One region of the Stappia quadratibracata genome, then DNA from elsewhere that is predicted to be linked to it. Evidence: predicted binding sites of a transcription regulator. Region 1 holds the regulator's gene; the other holds the start of a gene.
What was found. The regulator LexA, encoded in region 1, represses DNA repair genes until DNA is damaged. The targets are predictions, from matches to a motif close to TGTTCNNNNTGTGTTCNG.

Region 1 (9,422 bases):
GGAAGAGGTCCGCGGCGGCAAGTCGCTGCAGGACGTGGCGACCGAGCGTGGCCTGACGGTTGCCTCGGCCAGCGGCATCAAGCGCAATGGCGCCAATGGCCCCCTGCCCGCCTCCGCCATCCCGGCCGTCTTCTCCGGCCCGGTCGGCACGCTCGGCAGCGCCGCGCGCGAGGGCGACCGTCGCCTGGTCTTCCGCGTGACGGGCGCCTCGGCTCCGGCCTTCTTCCGCGAGGCCGGCGAGATCGCCGCGCTCGACCAGCGGCTGGCCGAGGCTCTGCAGAACTCGATCATCGGTCAGTATGTCGGTGAGCGCGAGGCGCGGCTCGGCGTCAGCGTCAACCAGGCCAACATCAACCGGGTGCTCGGCCAGGGCGGCAGCTGATGCCGCCCCGGGTCCCTTTCGGGAGGACGTTGATATGAGCAACCTCAAGAGCCTGATCGCAAAGGCCGCCGACGGGCACGCCCTGTCGCGCGCAGAAGCCCAGTCCGCCTTCGACATCATCATGTCGGGCGCGGCGACCCCTGCGCAGATCGGCGGCTTCCTGATGGCGCTGCGGGTGCGCGGCGAGACCGTCGACGAGATCGCCGGCGCCGTCGCCACCATGCGCTCCAAGATGGTTCCGGTCTCCGCTCCGGCCGATGCGGTCGACGTGGTGGGCACCGGCGGCGATGCCTCCGGCAGCTACAACATCTCCACCTGCTCGGCCTTCGTGGTCGCCGGCTGCGGCGTCCATGTCGCCAAGCACGGCAACCGTTCGCTGTCGTCCAAGTCGGGCGCAGCCGACGTGCTGGCCGCGCTCGGCGTCGACATCGACATCAGCCCGGCGCAGATCTCCCGCTGCATCCGCGAGGCGGGCCTCGGCTTCATGTTCGCGCCGAACCATCATTCGGCGATGAAGCATGTCGGTCCGGCGCGCACCGAGCTCGGCACCCGCACGATCTTCAACCTGCTCGGCCCGCTGTCCAACCCGGCCGGCGTCAAGCGTCAGATGGTCGGCGTCTTCGCCCCGCAATGGGTCGAGCCGATCGCCCGCGTGCTTGCCGCGCTCGGTTCGGAATCGGCCTGGGTGGTGCACGGCTCCGACGGGCTCGACGAAATCACCACGACCGGCCCGACCAGCGTTGCCGCGCTGGAGAACGGCGAGATCCGCCTGTTCGAGATCTCGCCGAAGGATGTCGGCCTTGCGTTCCACGACCCCGCCGACCTGAAGGGCGGCGAGGCGCCGGAAAACGCCGTCGCGCTCAAGGCCGTGCTGGAGGGCGAAAAGTCCGCCTATCGCGACACGGTGCTGATGAATGCCGGCGCGACGCTGGTGGTCGCCGGCCGCGCACCGAGCCTTGCCGAGGGCGTCGCGATGGCCGCGAATGCCATCGACAGCGGCAATGCGCTGGCGCGCCTGTCGCGTCTCGTCGAGGTGTCGAACGAGGTGCGCGGCGATGGCTGACATCCTGGAAAAGATCGGCGCCTACAAGCGCGAGGAGATCGCCGCCGCCAAGGCCGCCGTGCCGCAGGCCGAGATCGAGCGGCGCGCCGCCGAATCCGACGCCCCGCGCGGCTTCCTGAACGCGCTGCGCGCCCGCAAGGACGCCGGCGAGTTCGGCCTGATCGCCGAGATCAAGAAGGCAAGCCCGTCCAAGGGCCTGATCCGCGCCGACTTCGATCCGCCGGCGCTGGCCCGCGCCTATGAGGCCGGCGGCGCCGCCTGCCTCTCCGTACTGACTGACACCCCGTCCTTCCAGGGCGCGCCGGAGTTCCTGGTCGCGGCGCGTGCAGCCACCGCGCTTCCGGCCCTGCGCAAGGATTTCCTCTACGACACCTATCAGGTGTTCGAGGCCCGCGCCTGGGGCGCCGACTGCATCCTGATCATCATGGCCGCCGTCGACGACGCGCTGGCCGCCGATCTGGAGGCGACCGCCTTCGGCCTCGGCATGGACGTGCTGGTCGAGGTGCACGACGCGGACGAGCTGGAGCGCGCGCTGCGCCTCACCTCGCCGATGATCGGCATCAACAACCGCAACCTGAAGACATTCGAAACGCGGCTGGAAACCAGCGAGACGCTGGCCGGACTGATCCCGGACGACCGTCTCGTCGTCGGCGAATCCGGCCTGTTCACCCCGCAGGACCTTGCCCGGATGGAACGCTGCGGCATCTCCACCTTCCTGATCGGCGAGAGCCTGATGCGCCAGGACGATGTGGCCGGCGCAACGCGCGCGCTGCTGGCGCGTCCCGGACTTGCGGCGGAGTAGGACATGGCTGGCACATCTTCTGGAGACGCTTCCCCGCGCTTGACCCATCTGGACGAGAGCGGCGCGGCCAACATGGTCGACGTCTCGACCAAGGAGGTCACCTCCCGCGAGGCGCAGGCCGAAGGCCATGTGCGCATGAAGCCGGAAACGCTGGCGCTGATCCTGTCCGGTTCGGCCAAGAAGGGCGACGTCATCGCCACCGCCCGCATCGCCGGCATCATGGCCGCCAAGCGCACCCACGAGCTGGTGCCGCTCTGCCATCCCCTGCTGCTGTCCAAGGTCGCCGTCGACATCGTGCCGGACGAGGCGCTCCCGGGCCTGCGCGTCACCGCGATGGCCCGCGTTTCGGGCCAGACCGGCGTCGAGATGGAGGCGCTGACCGCCTGCTCGGTCACCTGCCTGACGATCTACGACATGGCCAAGGCCGTCGACCGCGGCATGACCATCGGCGGCATCCGCGTCCTTGCCAAGTCCGGCGGCAAGTCCGGCGACTGGACCGCGGCGAGCGAAACGAACCCCGCCTGACACAAGGCCAACTGACATGAGGCACTGCTGACATGGCGCTGATCTCGGTCGACGAAGCCCTGTCGCGACTTCTCGGCGACGTCGAGCCGCTCGGCTCCGAGACCGTGCCGCTCGCACTGGCCAATGGCCGCGTGCTGGCTGCCGACCTTGCCGCGACCCGCACCCAGCCGCCCTTCGCCGCCTCCGCCATGGACGGCTATGCCGTGCGCGCGGCCGATATCGCCACCGTTCCGGCCGTGCTCAAGCTGATCGGCGAAGCCCCCGCGGGCCGCGCCTTCTCCGGCACCATCGGAGCGGGCGAGACCGTGCGCATCTTCACCGGCGCACCGCTTCCCGAAGGCAGCGACACGATCCTGATCCAGGAAAACGCCGAGCGCGACGGCGAGCGCGTCACCGCGCTGGAAAGCGCACCGCTCGGCCGTTTCGTGCGCCCCGCCGGGCTTGATTTCAAGGTTGGCGAAACGCTGCTGAGCGCCGGTACGCGGCTCGACTATCGCCGCCTTGCGCTGGCGGCCGCCATGAACCATCCCGTGCTTGAGCTGCGCCGCCGACCGAAGGTGGCGATCCTGGCGACGGGCGACGAACTGGTCGAACCGGGGGAGCAGCCGGGGCCCGACCAGATCATCGCCTCCAACCATGCGGGCATTGCCGCCCTGGTCGAGGATTGCGGCGGCGAGCCGCTGCAGCTCGGCATCGCCTCCGACCGGCGCGAGCATATCGCGGAGAAGATCGCCGAGGCGCGAGCCGTCGGAGCCGACATCCTCGTCACGCTTGGCGGGGCCTCCGTCGGCGACCACGATCTGGTGCAGGAAGTGCTTGCCGCCTCAGGCATGGAACTCGGCTTCTGGCGCATCGCCATGCGGCCGGGCAAGCCGCTGATGGCCGGCCGCATCGAGGGCATGCGCGTGCTCGGCCTGCCGGGCAATCCGGTCTCAAGCCTCGTCTGCGGCGTTCTCTTCCTGCGTCCGCTGATCGACGCCCTGCTCGGCCGCCCGCCGCGCCGGCGCGATGCCGAACTGCTGCCGCTGACCGCCGATATCGGCGGCAATGACCAGCGCGAGGACTATCTGCGGGCGCGCATCCTGCGCCAGGACGACGGCACGGAGCGTGTCGCCCCGTTCGAGCGGCAGGACTCCTCCATGCTGGCAACGCTCACCCGCGCCGATGCGCTGGTGGTGCGCCCGCCCCATGCGCCCCCCCTGCCCGCCGGCACGCCGGTGCCGGTCCTGCGCCTGCCGCAGGGCTGAGCCGACCCCGCGCCCTACCGCTTCCCGTTTCGTTCCCTATGGGCATTGTGGAACAAGGCAGGAACGGTTAGACTATGTTCATGATTTGTACATAGCCTGAGTCGCAGGCAGCGATCGGCAGCAGCCGGCCGATATCGGCCAGGCCTTGCGTGCCAGAGCGGGGGACCCAAGCGCATGTTGACGCGCAAGCAGCACGAATTGCTCCTGTTCATCCACGAACGGCTGAAGGAAACCGGTGTTCCTCCCTCGTTCGACGAGATGAAGGACGCGCTCGATCTGCGGTCCAAGTCCGGCATCCACCGGCTGATCACCGCGCTGGAAGAGCGCGGGTTCATTCGCCGCCTGCCGAACCGCGCCCGGGCGCTGGAGATCGTCAAGCTGCCGGAATCGGTTGCGCTCGGCCTTGCCTCGCAGCGCGGCCAGGGCTTCTCGCCCTCCGTCATCGAAGGATCTCTCGGCAAGACGCCGCCGGTGGAAACAGCCCCAGCCCCACCGCCCGCGGCCAATGACAGCGTCGAGATCCCGGTCATGGGCCGCATTGCCGCCGGCGTACCGATCGAGGCGATCCAGTCCCACAGCCACACCATCGCCATGCCGGCCGACCTGCTCGGCAACGGCGAGCACTACGCGCTGGAAGTGCGCGGCGATTCCATGATCGAGGCCGGCATTCTCGACGGCGACACCGTGGTGATCCGCCGTTCCGACAGCGCCGACAGCGGCGACATCGTCGTCGCCCTGATCGACGACGAGGAAGCGACGTTGAAGCGCCTGCGCAAGAAGGGCGCGTCCGTTGCGCTGGAGGCCGCAAACCCGGCCTACGAAACCCGCATCTTCGGTCCGGGACGCGTGCGCATCCAGGGCAAGCTCGTCTCGCTGTTCCGTCGCTATTGAGGCCGCGCGCCGGACGGGGCTCCTGGCAGGCGGGTCATTTCGGCGTCCAGGGTCGGCGACGCCCGTAGCTGGGGACCACGGCAACAGCGAGAGCATCGCCTGTGCCTGATGGCGACTGCCAAGCCGATGACGCTTGCGCGAGCGCTGATCGAGATGCGGCCGAGGCGGCCGGCGCACTGAAATAGAGCGCAACGGCGCCGTCGCGGGCAAGCCGCGCCCCGTCGAACACCTGCCTTGCCCGGCAATCGGGCGGGGCAATCAGCGCCGAGACGATGATGTCGGCCTTGCGGCAATCCTCTTCGAAGGCGGCGCTGTCGCGCACCAGCGAGACCAGCAGCGCAGGCGGGCCTTGCCCCGCTGCAAAGGGCCCCGGCCCCGGTCCTGCCACCGGTCCCGGCGGTGCATTTGCGGAGGCACCGTGCCGGGCACCCGCCCCCGGCGGACCATGCGCGCGCACTAGACAGGCCAGCTTGTCGCAGCGAAGGTCGCCGGCCGCGATCCGCCGGTTCCCGTGGTGCTGCACACTGATGCCTTCCGCCCGCAACCAGACCTCCGGCAGGAACCCGCTCGGGCGCGATGAAACGCGCAAGGCCCCGGCCGCATCGCGCACGGCAATGGTCGTGCCGGTGGCCGAGATCAGCATGTCCGGCTGCCGATGCAGGGCATAAAGCAGGACGGAGGCGGCAAGCGGCAGCAGGGCGACTGGGCGATATCCCCGCGGCGCAAGGCAGGCGACAAGCCCTGCCGCCACCACCAGTAGCGTGCCGCCAAGCGAGGGCGCGCCGATCACCCCGTCCTCCGGCGTCAGGTTGCTGACCCAGGTCGCCATCGCCACCACGAGATCGATGCCAGCGCCCATCGCCGCGAGCGGCAAGGCCTCCAGCCCGAAGGGCAGCAGGGCCAGCGCCAGCACCGCGAACGGCATGACCACGAGTGTCACCACCGGCATTGCCAGCAGGTTGCCGAGCGTACCGAGCGGCGAGATTCGGTGGAAGTGATAGGCGCCGATGGCCCCCGTCGCCAGGCCCGCGATCAGCGAGGTCAGGAGAAGCCCCCAGAACCAGCCCGCAGCGCCCGATGTCGCGGCCTGCAGCAGCCCCCCACGACCCGGCGGCGCCATCGGCCCCTGGCGCTCGCGCGCGGCGCGCCGCCGGGTTATTTCCTCATAGGCGGCGATCAGGGCGATCACGGCGGCGAAGGACATCTGGAAACCGGGATCGAGCAACGCCTCCGGCAGCATCGCAAGGATCAGCAGGACGGCAATCGCGACATTGCGCAGCGTCAGGGCCCGCCGCGAGAAGATGCGCCCCGAAAACACCAGAACGATCATCAGGAAGGCGCGCTGCGTTGCGATGGAGGCACCGGAAATGCCGAGATAGAAGACGGCGGCCGACATCGCCGCAACGGCGGCCCAGGCATCGATCCGCCGCTCATGCACCAGATGCGGGAACAGCGCCAGAAGCGCCCGCACGACGAAGAACACCGAGCCGGCGAACAGCGCCATATGCAGGCCGGAAATCGCCAGGATATGCGCAAGGCCGGCGGTCCTCAGCGCCTCCGTCACCTGCTCTGGGATCAGAGAGCGGTCGCCGGTGATCAGCGCAATGGCAAGCGCGGCGGCCGTCGTCTCGCCGAGCGCGGCGATGATCCGCGCGGCAATCGCCTGACGCAGACTGGCGATCCCGGCTTTCAGCCGTAGCGACAGCGGTGCGGGACCGAGATCAATGCGGCTCGGCGCGCCGAAGGCAAAACCGGTGGCGCCGATGCCGTCGAAGAAGGCACGAAAGGCGAAGTCGTAGCCGCGGGGCATCACGGCAGCCGACGGCGGCATCAGCCTCGCGCGCAGCCGTACAGCCTCGCCGACAGAGATCCTCTCGCCTTCGGGGTCGCCGCGCAGCGACACGCGGACCCGATAAGGCATTGCTGACGCTGGCAGCCGCTCTATCCCCGCAACGCGCAGCAGCAACCGCGTGCCGCGGTCGGTGCGCTCGACCTCCTCCGCAAAGCCGGTCAGTGTCACGCTCCGCGCCCGATCGATCACCGGGGCGGCAACAAGTGCGGTGCGCAATGCCCCGGCGAAAAGTCCCGACAGCACCAGCGCCAGAGCCAGTAACACAAGGCCCCGCACGCCGCGGCGCGCCGCGAAAAACCAGCCGGCCCAGGCAAGAATGGCGGCAAGCGCCAGAACGGGGACCAACGGCTCGGACGGCAGGCGGAAATAGACAGCGATGCCGAAGGTGAAGGCGAGCGCGGCGAAGGCGAGCCCGCGCCCCTGCGCAAGGCTTTCGGCACAGGCAGCTGCGAACCTTGTCCCCGCCCCTTGCGTTTCGTGCCATCCTGCGCGGGCTCGCCGACGACGGGCAAGCAGATCGGCAAGCAGCAAGGGGGCGAGCGCAAGCCAGCGGCGTTCCCCACTGCCGCTGCCCGTTCGTCCCGGCGCCGCTGCCGGCACCGCCCTTGGCGCCGCATCCGGCAGCGCTCGCCTGTCGTCGTCGTCCTCGCCCGCCCGGGACACCTGGCCGCCCCTTCCCCTCGCCGGCGCGCGCGTGCCCCTCGCTCGGGCATTGGTGGCGCGGCGCCGCTGTGTTACACGGTCGCCGACCGTGCCAGGACCGAAGCGTTGCATTGCAACCCGGGTTCGCGCAAGACGCGAAACGGCACCGGATATTCCCGAAGGCACGCCGGACGCTCTGCGCCGGTGCCGCCACCGATCACGAGGCCTTTTGAATGAGCTCTCCCGTCGTCACGCGCTTTGCGCCCTCCCCGACCGGCTACCTGCATATCGGCGGCGCCCGCACGGCGCTGTTCAACTGGCTTTATGCCCGGCGTTTCGGCGGCAAGATGCTGCTGCGGATCGAGGACACCGACCGCGAGCGCAGCACCGATGCGGCCATCTCCGCGATCCTCGACGGCCTGACCTGGCTCGGTCTCGACTGGGAGGGCGAGGCGATCTCGCAGTTCGCCCGCGCCGCGCGCCACCGCGAGGTGGCCGAGAGCCTGATCGAGAAGGGCATGGCCTATCGCTGCTATGCGACGCCGGAAGAGCTGACGGCGATGCGCGAGGAGCAGCGCGCCAACGGCCTGCCGCCGCGCTATGACGGGCGCTGGCGCGACCGCGATCCGTCCGAGGCCCCGGCCGGCGTCAAGCCGGCGATCCGCCTCAAGGCGCCAGTCGACGGCGAGACGGTGATCGAGGACAAGGTGCAGGGCCGCGTCGTCTTCCCGAACAAGGATCTGGACGATCTGGTCCTGCTGCGCTCCGACGGCACGCCGACCTACATGCTGGCCGTCGTCGTCGACGACCACGACATGGGCGTCACCCACATCGTGCGCGGCGACGATCACCTGACCAATGCCGCCCGCCAGACGCTGATCTATCAGGCGCTCGGCTGGGACGTGCCGGTGATGGCCCATATCCCGCTGATCCACGGTCCGGACGGCGCCAAGCTGTCGAAGCGCCATGGCGCGCTCGGCGTCGAGGCCTACCGGGCCATGGGCTATCTGCCCGCCGCCATGCGCAACTATCTGGCGCGCCTCGGCTGGAGCCATGGCGACGACGAGATCTTCTCGACGCAGGAGATGACCGGCTGGTTCGATCTCGACGCCATCGGCAAGTCGCCCTCGCGCTTCGACTTCAAGAAGCTGGAGAACCTCAACGGCCACTACATGCGTGCAGCCGGCACGGACGAGTTGCTGGCCGACTTCACCAGCTTCCTGCCCCATGCGGAGAACGCCGAAGGCCTGCGCGACTGGCTGCAGGACCCGGCGCATGTCGAGATGTTCCGCGCCGCCCTGCCGGGGCTGAAGGAGCGTGCCAAGACCCTGGTGGAGCTGGCCGACAGCGCCGAGTACCTGTGGGTGCAGCGCCCGCTCGCGATGGACGAGAAGGCGGAAAAGCTGCTGGAGGCAGACGACGCGCGCAAGGTGCTCGCCGACCTGCACGCACGCCTTTCCGCGCTCGAAACCTGGAGCGCGGAAGCGACCGAGGAGGCCGTGCGCGCCTATGCCGAGGAGACCGATCTCAAGCTCGGCAAGGCGGCGCAGCCGCTGCGCGCGGCGCTGACCGGCCGGGGCACCTCGCCCGGCATCTTCGACGTGCTGGCCGTGCTCGGCCGCGAGGAATCGCTCGCCCGCATCGCCGATCAGGCCGCCGGCTGAGGCAAGGCCGGGCCCGCCCGGCCAAAGGTACCAATCAAGGCGGCGGCCCGATCCCCGGCCGCCGCCCGCGGTTCACATGAATCCCCCGTCACCCTGTGACGAAAGCGTTAGGGAGGTGCGCTTGCGGGGAGCGGACAAATGGGATACGCAACATTCGACCTTTCCTCCCGCCGTGTGTCCGGCACGCCCCAGCCTCTCCTGGAAGCCGGCCCGGACGATCCTGCGGCGCGCTTCATACAAGGGGGTAGCCTGAATGAGCGACAACACTGCCAAGCTGACGATGGGTGACAAGTCCTGGGACTTGAAGGTGCGTCCGGGGTCCATCGGACCCGATGTGGTCGACATTGCCTCGCT
Region 2 (9,422 bases), 1.9 Mb from region 1:
CCAGCTTTCGCGTTGCGCCGCGCCGTCAGGAGACGGCGTGGCGGACCGCCATCAGCGACTTCGGCAGGCCGATGAACCGTTCGGTCACCAGCTCGGAGTCGGGGAAGAGATAGCGCATCTGCCGCCCGTCCAGCAGGCGCGCATCCTCCAGCGACACCATCGCCTCGTCGAGATTGGCCGCCCGCGGGTAGAAGCCCGTACGCATGGCCAGGTGGATCCGGTAGACCAGCGGATCGGGCAGCCAGTGCAGCAGCGGGAAGCGCGCATGCGGCTCGATCGGGAACCAGAAGCTCGGCGTCTGGATCATGTGGCTCGGCGCCAGCCGCCGCGCCTCGCGGGCGAAGGCCGACTTGTTGGCCCAGCTGCCGACATGCTCGATCACCGAATTGGAAAAGGCGACGTCGAAGGAATTGTCCGCATGCTCGGGCAGGTCGCAGGCGCTGCCATGCACCAGCTCGATCGGCAGGCTGCCGTCCGTCTCCGCCGTGAAGCCGAGATTGATGCAGGTGATGGTGACGCCGTCGAAATTCATCTCGTCGCGCCAGACGTGCCAGAATTCCGGCGTGCCGCCGAGATCGACGATGCGGCAACGGCCCTTTGCCGCGACATGGTCGGCGACCATCGCCTTGAGGCGCTGGACCCGTCGCTTGCGGAAGACATTGCTGGAGGAGGCGGGCGAAAGGCTGAACACGGATACTCTCCCGGCGGTTCTTGCGTCGTCGGCGGTGCGGGCAGACGTCCGACCACGGCCTTTTGCGTAGCAGCATTCCCATAACCGCCGATTAACGGGCAGGCAAAACGCCGCGATGGGCAGGACAATCCGGGAAGCGGCTTGATTGTCGGCCGCCGGCAGCCTACTTCGAAGGCAGCAGACAGTCTCCCGTCCAGGAAATTTCATGTCGCAGCCGCAAGCATATCCGGGCCCGCTGGGGCCGTTCTGGCTGTTTTTCAGTCCGATCGGGCGCGTCTCGCGCGAACCCTACATGCTGGCGCTCGGCTTCCTGTGGGCGGTCTTCGCCATCCCGGTCAGTCTGTGGGTGCAGACCCTGGAGATTCCGGGCGACCAGACGGCGGTGGTGACGATGGAGGATTTCGTCAATTCGCATCCGCTGCTGCCCTACATGCTGTTCGCCAGCCACTGGGTCGTTCTCGCGCTTGCCATCAAGCGGCTGCAGGACCGAAACCTCACCGGTTTCCTCGCCGTGCTGATCTTCGTTCCGGTGATCAATTTCTTCTTCGTCATCGGTCTCGGCCTGATGCCGGGCGAGCCGGGGCCGAACGCCTATGGCCCGCGCCCCAACAGCCGCTGGGCCAAACCAACCTGACGCCCCTTTCCCCCTTGTCCCGTTCCAGCCCCTGCCAGCCGAAAGCCGCATGCCCGTGACCGACCAGCCCCTTTCTGCCGCCGCCACCCTTGCCCGCGACCTGCTGCGCTGTCCGTCCGTGACACCGGCCGAGGGCGGCGCGCTCGCGTTGCTGGACGAGCGGCTGACGGCAGCCGGCTTCACCGTCGAGCGCATGGTGTTCTCGGACCACGGCACGCCGGACGTGGAAAACCTCTTCGCCACCATCGGCACGAAGGGTCCGAACCTTGCCTTTGCCGGCCATACCGACGTGGTGCCGGCGGGCGATGCGGGCGCCTGGCGACACGGCCCGTTCGACGGGAGCATCGAGGACGGCATCCTGCACGGGCGCGGCGCGGTCGACATGAAGGGCGGCATCGCCGCCTTCGCTGCCGCCGCCATCGCCTATGTGGCGGACAAGGGCGATGCGCTCGGCGGGCGCATCTCCTTCCTGATCACCGGCGACGAGGAAGGCCCGGCGATCAACGGCACGGTCAAGCTGCTGGAATGGGCGGCCGAGCGCGGCCACCGGTTCGACGCCTGCATCGTCGGCGAGCCGACCAATCCGGCGCAGCTCGGCGATGCGATCAAGGTCGGCCGGCGCGGCTCGCTGTCGGGCATCGTCACGGTCACCGGCGTGCAGGGCCATGTCGCCTATCCGCATCTGGCAAAGAACCCGGTCTCCGACATGCTGGCGCTGCTCGCCCGCCTCGACGCTCTCGTGCTCGATGCCGGCAACGAGCGCTTCCAGCCGTCGAACCTGGAGATCACCACCGTCGATGTCGGCAACACCGCCTTCAACGTCATCCCGCGCAAGGCGGTCGCCAATTTCAACATCCGTTTCAACGACACCTGGTCGGTGGACAGCCTGAAGGCGCATCTGCGCAACGAGCTTGCCGGCGTCGAAGGGCTGACCTGCGACTGGCAACTCGATTTCACCAGCGATTCCAGCGACAGCTTCCTTACCCACGATGCGGAGCTGATCGACGCGCTGGCCGATGCTGTGGAAGCAGAGACCGGCCGCCGGCCCGACCTGTCGACGGGCGGGGGCACCTCGGATGCCCGCTTCATCAAGAACTATTGCCCGGTGGTCGAGTTCGGCCTGGTCGGCCAGACCATGCACCAGGTCGACGAGCGCGTGCCGCTGGCCGAGCTGGACGGCCTTACCGCCATCTATCGCCGCTTCCTCGACAGCTATTTCGCCGGCTAACCGACACGCTTTTCCCGCTTTCCCACTGCGAGCACCTGACGCCAAGTATCTTTGCGAAGGTGACGGGCGCGCGCGTTCTTGTTTCAGTAGAGCTGCCGGTTGCAGTATCGGGAAACAAGAATGCGAGGGGGAGGCAGGCAATGACGGGCGAACAGGGCAACAGCGCGAGCGAGGGGCAGCCTGTGCGGCGGCCGGACCCGACGCGGGTCAACGCCATCGGCTTCGATGCCATCGTCGATGCGCTCGGCGCGGGCATGCGCGACTTCCGCAAGGCGCCGCGCTTCGGCCTGTTCTTCGGCGCGGTCTATGCCCTCGGCGGCATATTGGTGCTGCTCACCGCCTCCGCCCTGCACATGAGCTATCTCAGCTATCCGCTGGCGATCGGCTTCGGGCTGATCGGCCCGTTCATCGCCGTCGGCCTCTACGAGGTCAGCCGCCGGCTGGAGACGGGCGAGCCGCTCGACTGGCCGGGCGTCCTCGGCGTCATCTGGGCGCAGCGCAAGCGCGAGATCGCCTGGATGGCCTTCGTCGTGCTCTTCGTCCAGATCATGTGGATGTATCAGGTGCGGCTGCTGCTCGCCCTGTTCCTCGGCTTCAAGTCGTTCGCCTCCTTCGGCGCCTTCGTCGAGGTGGTGGTGACGACGCCGGAAGGCCTGATGTTCCTGGTCATCGGCAATGCCATCGGCGCGGTGCTGTCGATCATCCTGTTCTCGCTGACGGTCGTCTCCTTCCCGATGCTGCTCGACCGGGACGTCGACTTCATCACCGCGATGATCACCAGCGTGCGCGCGGTCGTCACCAGCCCGAAGCCGATGATCGGCTGGGCGCTGGTCGTCACCGCGACGCTGATCGTGTCGATGCTGCCGCTGTTCGCCGGGCTGCTCGTCGCCCTGCCGGTGCTCGGCCACACCACCTGGCATCTCTATCGCAAGCTGGTGCCGCCCGCCCCGCAGGAGGACGAGGCCGGCCTTCAGCCGCCGGAGACCACGTCCCCGACCGCCTCGTCGCCATCCTCGACGACAGCTTCCCCCGCACCGGCGGCAAGCCCGGCACGATAGGCGGCAAGCGAGGCCGCGTCCTCTTCCGCCGGGCGATAGTCGACCTGTGTCAGGTAGAGCCCGTCGGGCGGCGCCACCGGGCCGCAGGCCTCGCGGTTGCACGCCGCCAGCGCCTTTGCCACATCCCCCGGCCCCCAGCGGCCCTCGCCGACCAGCCGCAGCGTGCCGACCATCGAGCGCACCTGGTTGTGCAGGAAGGAGCGCGACGAGCACTCGGCGATGATGCTCTCGCCCTCGCGGCGCACGCTGAAGGCTTCCAGCGTCTTCCACGGGCTCTTCGCCTGGCAGCGCGAATGGCGGAAGGTGGTGAAGTCGTGATGGCCGACGAAGACCTGCGCCGCCTCATGCATCGCCGCCGCATCGAGCGGCTTCTTCACATGCCAGGCCAGCCCCAGGTCGTGGGTCAGCGGCGCCAGCCGGTTGACGATGCGATAGCGGTAGTGCCGGCGGATCGCGGAAAAGCGGGCATCGAAGCCTTCATGCATCTTCTCGCAGGCGAGGATCGCCACCGGATCGGGCAGGCAGTGGAAGTTGAGCGCGCCCAGCACGGTGGCCGCCGGCCAGTCCTTCTCCAGATCGAGATGGGCCACCTGCCCGGTCGCATGCACGCCGGAATCGGTGCGCCCCGCGCCGCCGATGGTCACCGTCTCGCCGGAAAACGCCTTCACCGCCCGCTCGATCACCCCCTGCACGGAGGGACCGTTGTCCTGCCTCTGCCAGCCCACGAAAGGGCGGCCGTCATAGTCGACTGTCAGCTTGTAGCGGGGCATGGAACGAAAACGGCTCGCCGGTTGTCGCGGTTACTCGAAGGCCTCGAAGGGCGTGGCGAAGGTGACCTCGATCGGCAGGGCCGCCCGTGCGGCCTCGGTCAGCGCCAGCGCCTGGAAGGCTGCCCCCGCATAGGGGCCCGCGACCTTTTTCGCAAGCTCCACGTCGAAGCCGAAGCGCGGGTAATAGGCGGGCGGTCCCAGCACCAGCACCAGGTCCTCGCCCTGCTCGCGCAAGGCCTCGATCCCGGCGCGGATCAGCGCCGAGCCGACGCCGCCGCGCTGCCGGTCCGGGCTCACCGAGACCGGCGCCAGGCACGAGATGGCAAGACGGTGCCCGGCGCCCGCTCCCGTCACCCGCGAGAAGGCGACATGGCCAACGACGCGCCCGTCCCGGTCGACCGCCACCAGCTCGAGCACCAATGCGCCGCAGGAGCGCAGCTCGTCGACCAGCCGTGCCTCGCCCTCCTGGCCGAAGGCGGTGGCGGTGACGAGCGAAATGTCCGCCTCGTCGGCGGGCGTGGCGGGACGGATCTGGGGTTCAAGCGCGGGATGGGTCATCTGAATGGTCCGTTCGGCCTTGCGGCACCTGACAGCGATCTGCTTTGGCCGGCATCATAGCCTGCCCGGCGGCCGCTTGGCGATGGATGACCCCGTTCACGAAAGCCGGGTGCCGGGGCTGAGCTGGGCGCCGCGCTGGAACTCGGCCGCCGGCATCGGCTTCTTGCCGGCGCGCTGCAGCTGCACCAGACGCACCGCGCCGCTGCCGCAGGCGACCAGCAGCTCGTCGCCGGCGGAAAGCAGCGTGCCCGGCTCGCCCGAGGCGCTCTCGTCCAGCGCGCTGCGCAGCACCTTCACCCGCTCGCTGCGCCCCGAAATCTCCACCTCGCACCAGGCACCGGGAAAGGGCGAGAGCCCGCGCACATGGTCGTGCACCTCGCGGGCCGGCCGCGTCCAGTCGATCCGCGTCTCGGCCTTGTCGAGCTTGCGGGCGTAGGTGACGCCCTCCTCCGCCTGGGGCGTCGGCACCAGGCCGCCGCGCGGCAGGGCGGCGAGCGCGCGCACCATCAGGTCGGCGCCCAGCACCGACAGGCGGTCGTGCAGCTCGCCGGCCGTCATGTCCTGTCCGATCGCCAGCTTCTCGGCCATGTAGACCGGACCGGTGTCGAGCCCGGCTTCCATGCGCATCACCTCGACGCCGGTTTCCGCGTCGCCGGCCATGATCGCGCGGTTGATCGGGGCCGCACCGCGCCAGCGCGGCAGCAGCGAGGCATGCAGGTTGAGACAGCCATGCACCGGAATGTCGAGCACCGCCTGCGGCAGCATCAGGCCGTAGGCGACGACGACGGCCGCATCGGGGGCGAGCTCGGCAAGGGCGGCGTGCTCCTCCTCGCTTTTCAGCGACTGCGGGCAGCGCACCGGAATGCCCAGCGTCTCGGCCGCCTGATGCACTGCCGACTTGCGCTCCTCCATACCCCGGCCCGCCTTGCGCGGCGGCTGGGTGTAGCAGGCGACGACATCGTGACCCTGGCCGACGATCTCCATCAAGGTCGGAACGGAAAACTCCGGCGTTCCCATGAAGACGATGCGCAAGGTCATGATTTCTCCTTCGAATGGGCGAGCAGGGCTCGGCTTTCAGGGGTTTGAACGTATCAGGCGAGGCGCTTCATGCGAGGCGCTTCATGCAAGACCGGGCAACAGGGCCTTGAGGCTCGTCACCATCATCTCCATGGCAATGGCGGCCAGGATCATGCCCATCAGCCGGCTCATGATGCTGATCGCGGTGCGCCCCAGAACCCGCGCCAGCAGCGGCGCGGCGAGAAAGGTGACCGAGAGAACGGCGACCATGGCGGCGAGCGCCGCCACCAGGGCGACCTGCTGCCCCGCTCCGCTCGCCTGCTCGCGGAAGATGACGATGGTCGAGATCGAACCGGGCCCCAGCAGCATCGGCACGGTCAGCGGGTAGATGCCCGGATTGTCGACGCTCTGGTGATGCTGCTTTTCTGCGTCCGTGCCGGCCTGCGCGCTGCTTTCGCCGCCATGCAGCATGGACAGGGCGATCAGCAGGATCAGCAGCCCGCCGGCCAGGCGAAAGCCGTCGATGCTGATGCCGAACAGCGACAGCAGCGCCTCGCCGCCGAAGAAGACGACGAGCGAGCCGGCGACGAGGCCGAGCGTTGCGGTCAGGGCGACGGCGCGCTTGCCGGCGGCATCACGGTCGCCGGTCAGCGCCAGGAACACCGGCAGGTTGGCGACCGGGCTCATGATCGCGAAAAGCGCCGCGAAGACCTTGAGGAAGAAGGCGATGTCCATGCGTCCGGCTCCCGGGTCGCAGGTTCAGGCTGCAGCGCGGCTCAGGCCTTTTCGGTCAGCCGCGCCTGCTTCTGGAACTTCTTCACGACGCGGTCGCGCTTCAGCTTGGAAATGTGGTCGATGAACAGCACGCCGTTCAGGTGGTCGATCTCGTGCTGCAGGCAGGTGGCGAGCAGGCCATCTGCCTCGATCTCGCGCTGCGCGCCCTCGCGGTCGAGGAAGCGCAGGCCGATGCGCTGCGGCCGCTCCACGTCCTCGTAATATTCCGGGATCGACAGGCAGCCTTCCTGATAGACGGAGCGCTCGTCGGATTCCCAGACGATCTCGGGGTTGATCACCACCATCGGCGCGGGCGTCTCGCCCTCGCGCGCCACGTCCAGCACCAGCATGCGCGTCGGCACGCCGATCTGGATCGCGGCCAGCCCGATGCCCGGCGCGTCGTACATGGTTTCCAGCATGTCGTCGGCCAGCTGGCGCACGGCGTCGTCGACGCTGGCGACCGGCTCGCTGACCAGGCGCAGCTTGGGATCCGGCAGGATGATGATGTCTCGTTTCGTCATGGTGCTGAAATATGGGAGAAGGCCGCCCGCGTCAACGCGCGGATGCGCCCGGAACGCACGATTTCCGCGGTTTACGGCCCCTGGCGAGAGAGCCGCCGGCGTCATGCGCACGCCCGGCGCTCCTCTGCCCGCTCGCTGTGCCCGGTTGCCGCCCCACGCGCCTGCGCCGTTTCGCGGCGGCGACAAATGTTCTATCTTTGTTTCCATGGAGACGATTCTCTTCACCCTGCTCGGCCGGCCCGTGTCGCTCGGCGAGGCGCTGGTCGGCGCCGCCTTGCTGCTGCTCGGCGCGGCGGTGCTGACGCTCGTCTCGGTGTCGCGGCAGGCGGGCCGGGCGCGCGATGCCGAATGGCGGGCGGCCGAACACGCGCGCGAGCTTGAGGCGCGGATCGCCGACCTGCTCAAGGTCCAGTCCGAGATGACCGGCCGGATGCAGACCATGGCCGAGGTCTTCGGCTCGCGGCAGGGCGACCTGATGCGCGCCGTCAACGAGCGGCTCGACGGCATGAGCCACAAGCTCGGCCAGTCGATGGCCGAGACCACCCGGCGGACCCATGACGGGTTGCGCCACCTGCACGAGCGGCTGGCCGTCATCGACCGGGCGCAGGCAACGATCCGCGACCTGTCCGGTCAGGTCGGGGCGCTGCAGTCTATCCTCGACAACAAGCAGGCGCGCGGCGCCTTCGGCCAGGGCCGGATGGAGGCGATCGTCCAGGATGCGCTGGCGCCGGGCGCCTTCAGCTTCCAGGCGACCCTGTCGACGCGCGTGCGGCCCGACTGCCTGATCCATCTGCCGAACGGCGCCCCGCCCCTCGTCGTCGACGCCAAGTTTCCGCTGGAGGCCTATAACGAGCTGAAGCAGGCGGAAGGAGCGGAACCGCTGAAGCAGGCGCGCGCCCGGTTTCGCCGCGACATCGGCAAACACCTGACGGACATTGCCGAGCGCTATCTCATTCCAGGCGAGACCCAGGACACGGCCTTCATGTTCGTGCCGTCCGAAAGCATCTTCGCCGAGATCCACGAGCACTTTTCCGATCTCGTCCAGAAGGCACACCGAGTCCGGGTGGTCATCGTCTCCCCCTCGCTGCTGTTGTTGTCGATCCAGGTGGTGCAGTCGGTGCTGCGCGATGCGCGGCTGCGCGAGGAGGCACACCGGATCCAGGCCGAGGTCGCCCATCTCGTCGCCGATGTCGACCGGCTGGACGAGCGGGTCCGCAAGCTGCAGCAGCATTTCGGCCAGGCCGGCCGCGACATCGAGCAAATCCTCATTTCGACCGACAAGATCGGCAAGCGCGGCCGCAACATCGGCGATCTCGATCTCGCCCCGCCGCGCGGCGAGCAGGCTTTAGACGGCACCACCGACCGGACGGACCGGGCCGGCGCGCCGGCGGCCGAGCCGCGCGGGCACCGGGACGAGGCGGCACGCCCCCTGCCCCTGCCCGGACTTCACGATCCGTACGCCGCCGACTGACGCCGTCCTACCTGCCGCGCATCATACGCCAGCCCGCCCCCTGCGGGGATAACAGCCAGCATGCGCCGACAGCCGGGGCCGGCGCCGCACCGGGGACAGGACGGGGATAAAGGCAGGCGGCGGAGGGAAACAGGAGACCGCATCCTCGGTGCCTCCCACGTCCATCTGTCCCTTCTGCGCAAACCGCGGATTTGAGACGGAAAAATCAATTTCGTCCGATTTCAGCACGGAATTTTGCAAAATTTCTCTCGAAATTTGATATCGGCGCGTACCGCATCCGTGACCCGGATTTCGACACGGAAAGAAGCCCGCCGCTACGGCACCTTCCTCGCCAGAGGCTTGGCTTTGCGGTGCTTTTTTCGATCCCGGTGCTGCAAGGCGCGGCGGAAGATGCTCTAAGAGAGAGAAACAATCGCTTTGGAGGATCGCCATGAGCCTGCTGATCGCCGTCAAGGGCTGGAACCCCGCCGCCTGGGCCTTGCGCCTTGCCCGCTACCTGCCGGAGCACGAGATCCGGTCCTGGCCGGACGCGGTCGGCGATCCGGCCGACATCCGCTACGCGCTGGCTTGGAAGGCCCCGGCGGAGGTCCTGGCGGCCTGCCCCAATCTCGAAGTGATCTTTTCGCTGGGCGCCGGCGTCGACCATCTGCTGGCGCAGCCGGGCCTGCCGGATGTCCCGATGGTTCGGGTGGTCGACCCC

Region 2: H7H34_RS02735 (DNA recombination protein RmuC) is a predicted target of LexA. The motif match lies at 7,439-7,456, and genes of this name have one in related genera.

Annotation. Positions count from the first base shown of each region.
Region 1 covers NZ_JACMIA010000001.1:2,465,822-2,475,243, forward strand. The annotation lists gene H7H34_RS10830 (peptidylprolyl isomerase) at 1-382, shown strand, start outside; gene trpD (anthranilate phosphoribosyltransferase) at 417-1,445, shown strand; gene trpC (indole-3-glycerol phosphate synthase TrpC) at 1,438-2,247, shown strand; gene moaC (cyclic pyranopterin monophosphate synthase MoaC) at 2,251-2,772, shown strand; gene H7H34_RS10850 (molybdopterin molybdotransferase MoeA) at 2,805-4,019, shown strand; gene lexA (transcriptional repressor LexA) at 4,194-4,910, shown strand; gene H7H34_RS10860 (ComEC/Rec2 family competence protein) at 4,945-7,425, opposite strand; gene gltX (glutamate--tRNA ligase) at 7,638-9,068, shown strand; gene gltA (citrate synthase) at 9,322-9,422, shown strand, end outside.
Region 2 covers NZ_JACMIA010000001.1:604,216-613,637, reverse strand. The annotation lists gene H7H34_RS02780 (class I SAM-dependent methyltransferase) at 26-691, opposite strand; gene H7H34_RS02775 (DUF805 domain-containing protein) at 897-1,325, shown strand; gene dapE (succinyl-diaminopimelate desuccinylase) at 1,375-2,553, shown strand; gene H7H34_RS02765 (DUF2189 domain-containing protein) at 2,694-3,611, shown strand; gene truA (tRNA pseudouridine(38-40) synthase TruA) at 3,524-4,381, opposite strand; gene H7H34_RS02755 (GNAT family N-acetyltransferase) at 4,412-4,939, opposite strand; gene fmt (methionyl-tRNA formyltransferase) at 5,036-5,971, opposite strand; gene H7H34_RS02745 (MarC family protein) at 6,059-6,691, opposite strand; gene def (peptide deformylase) at 6,733-7,251, opposite strand; gene H7H34_RS02735 (DNA recombination protein RmuC) at 7,457-8,722, shown strand; gene H7H34_RS02730 (2-hydroxyacid dehydrogenase) at 9,153-9,422, shown strand, end outside.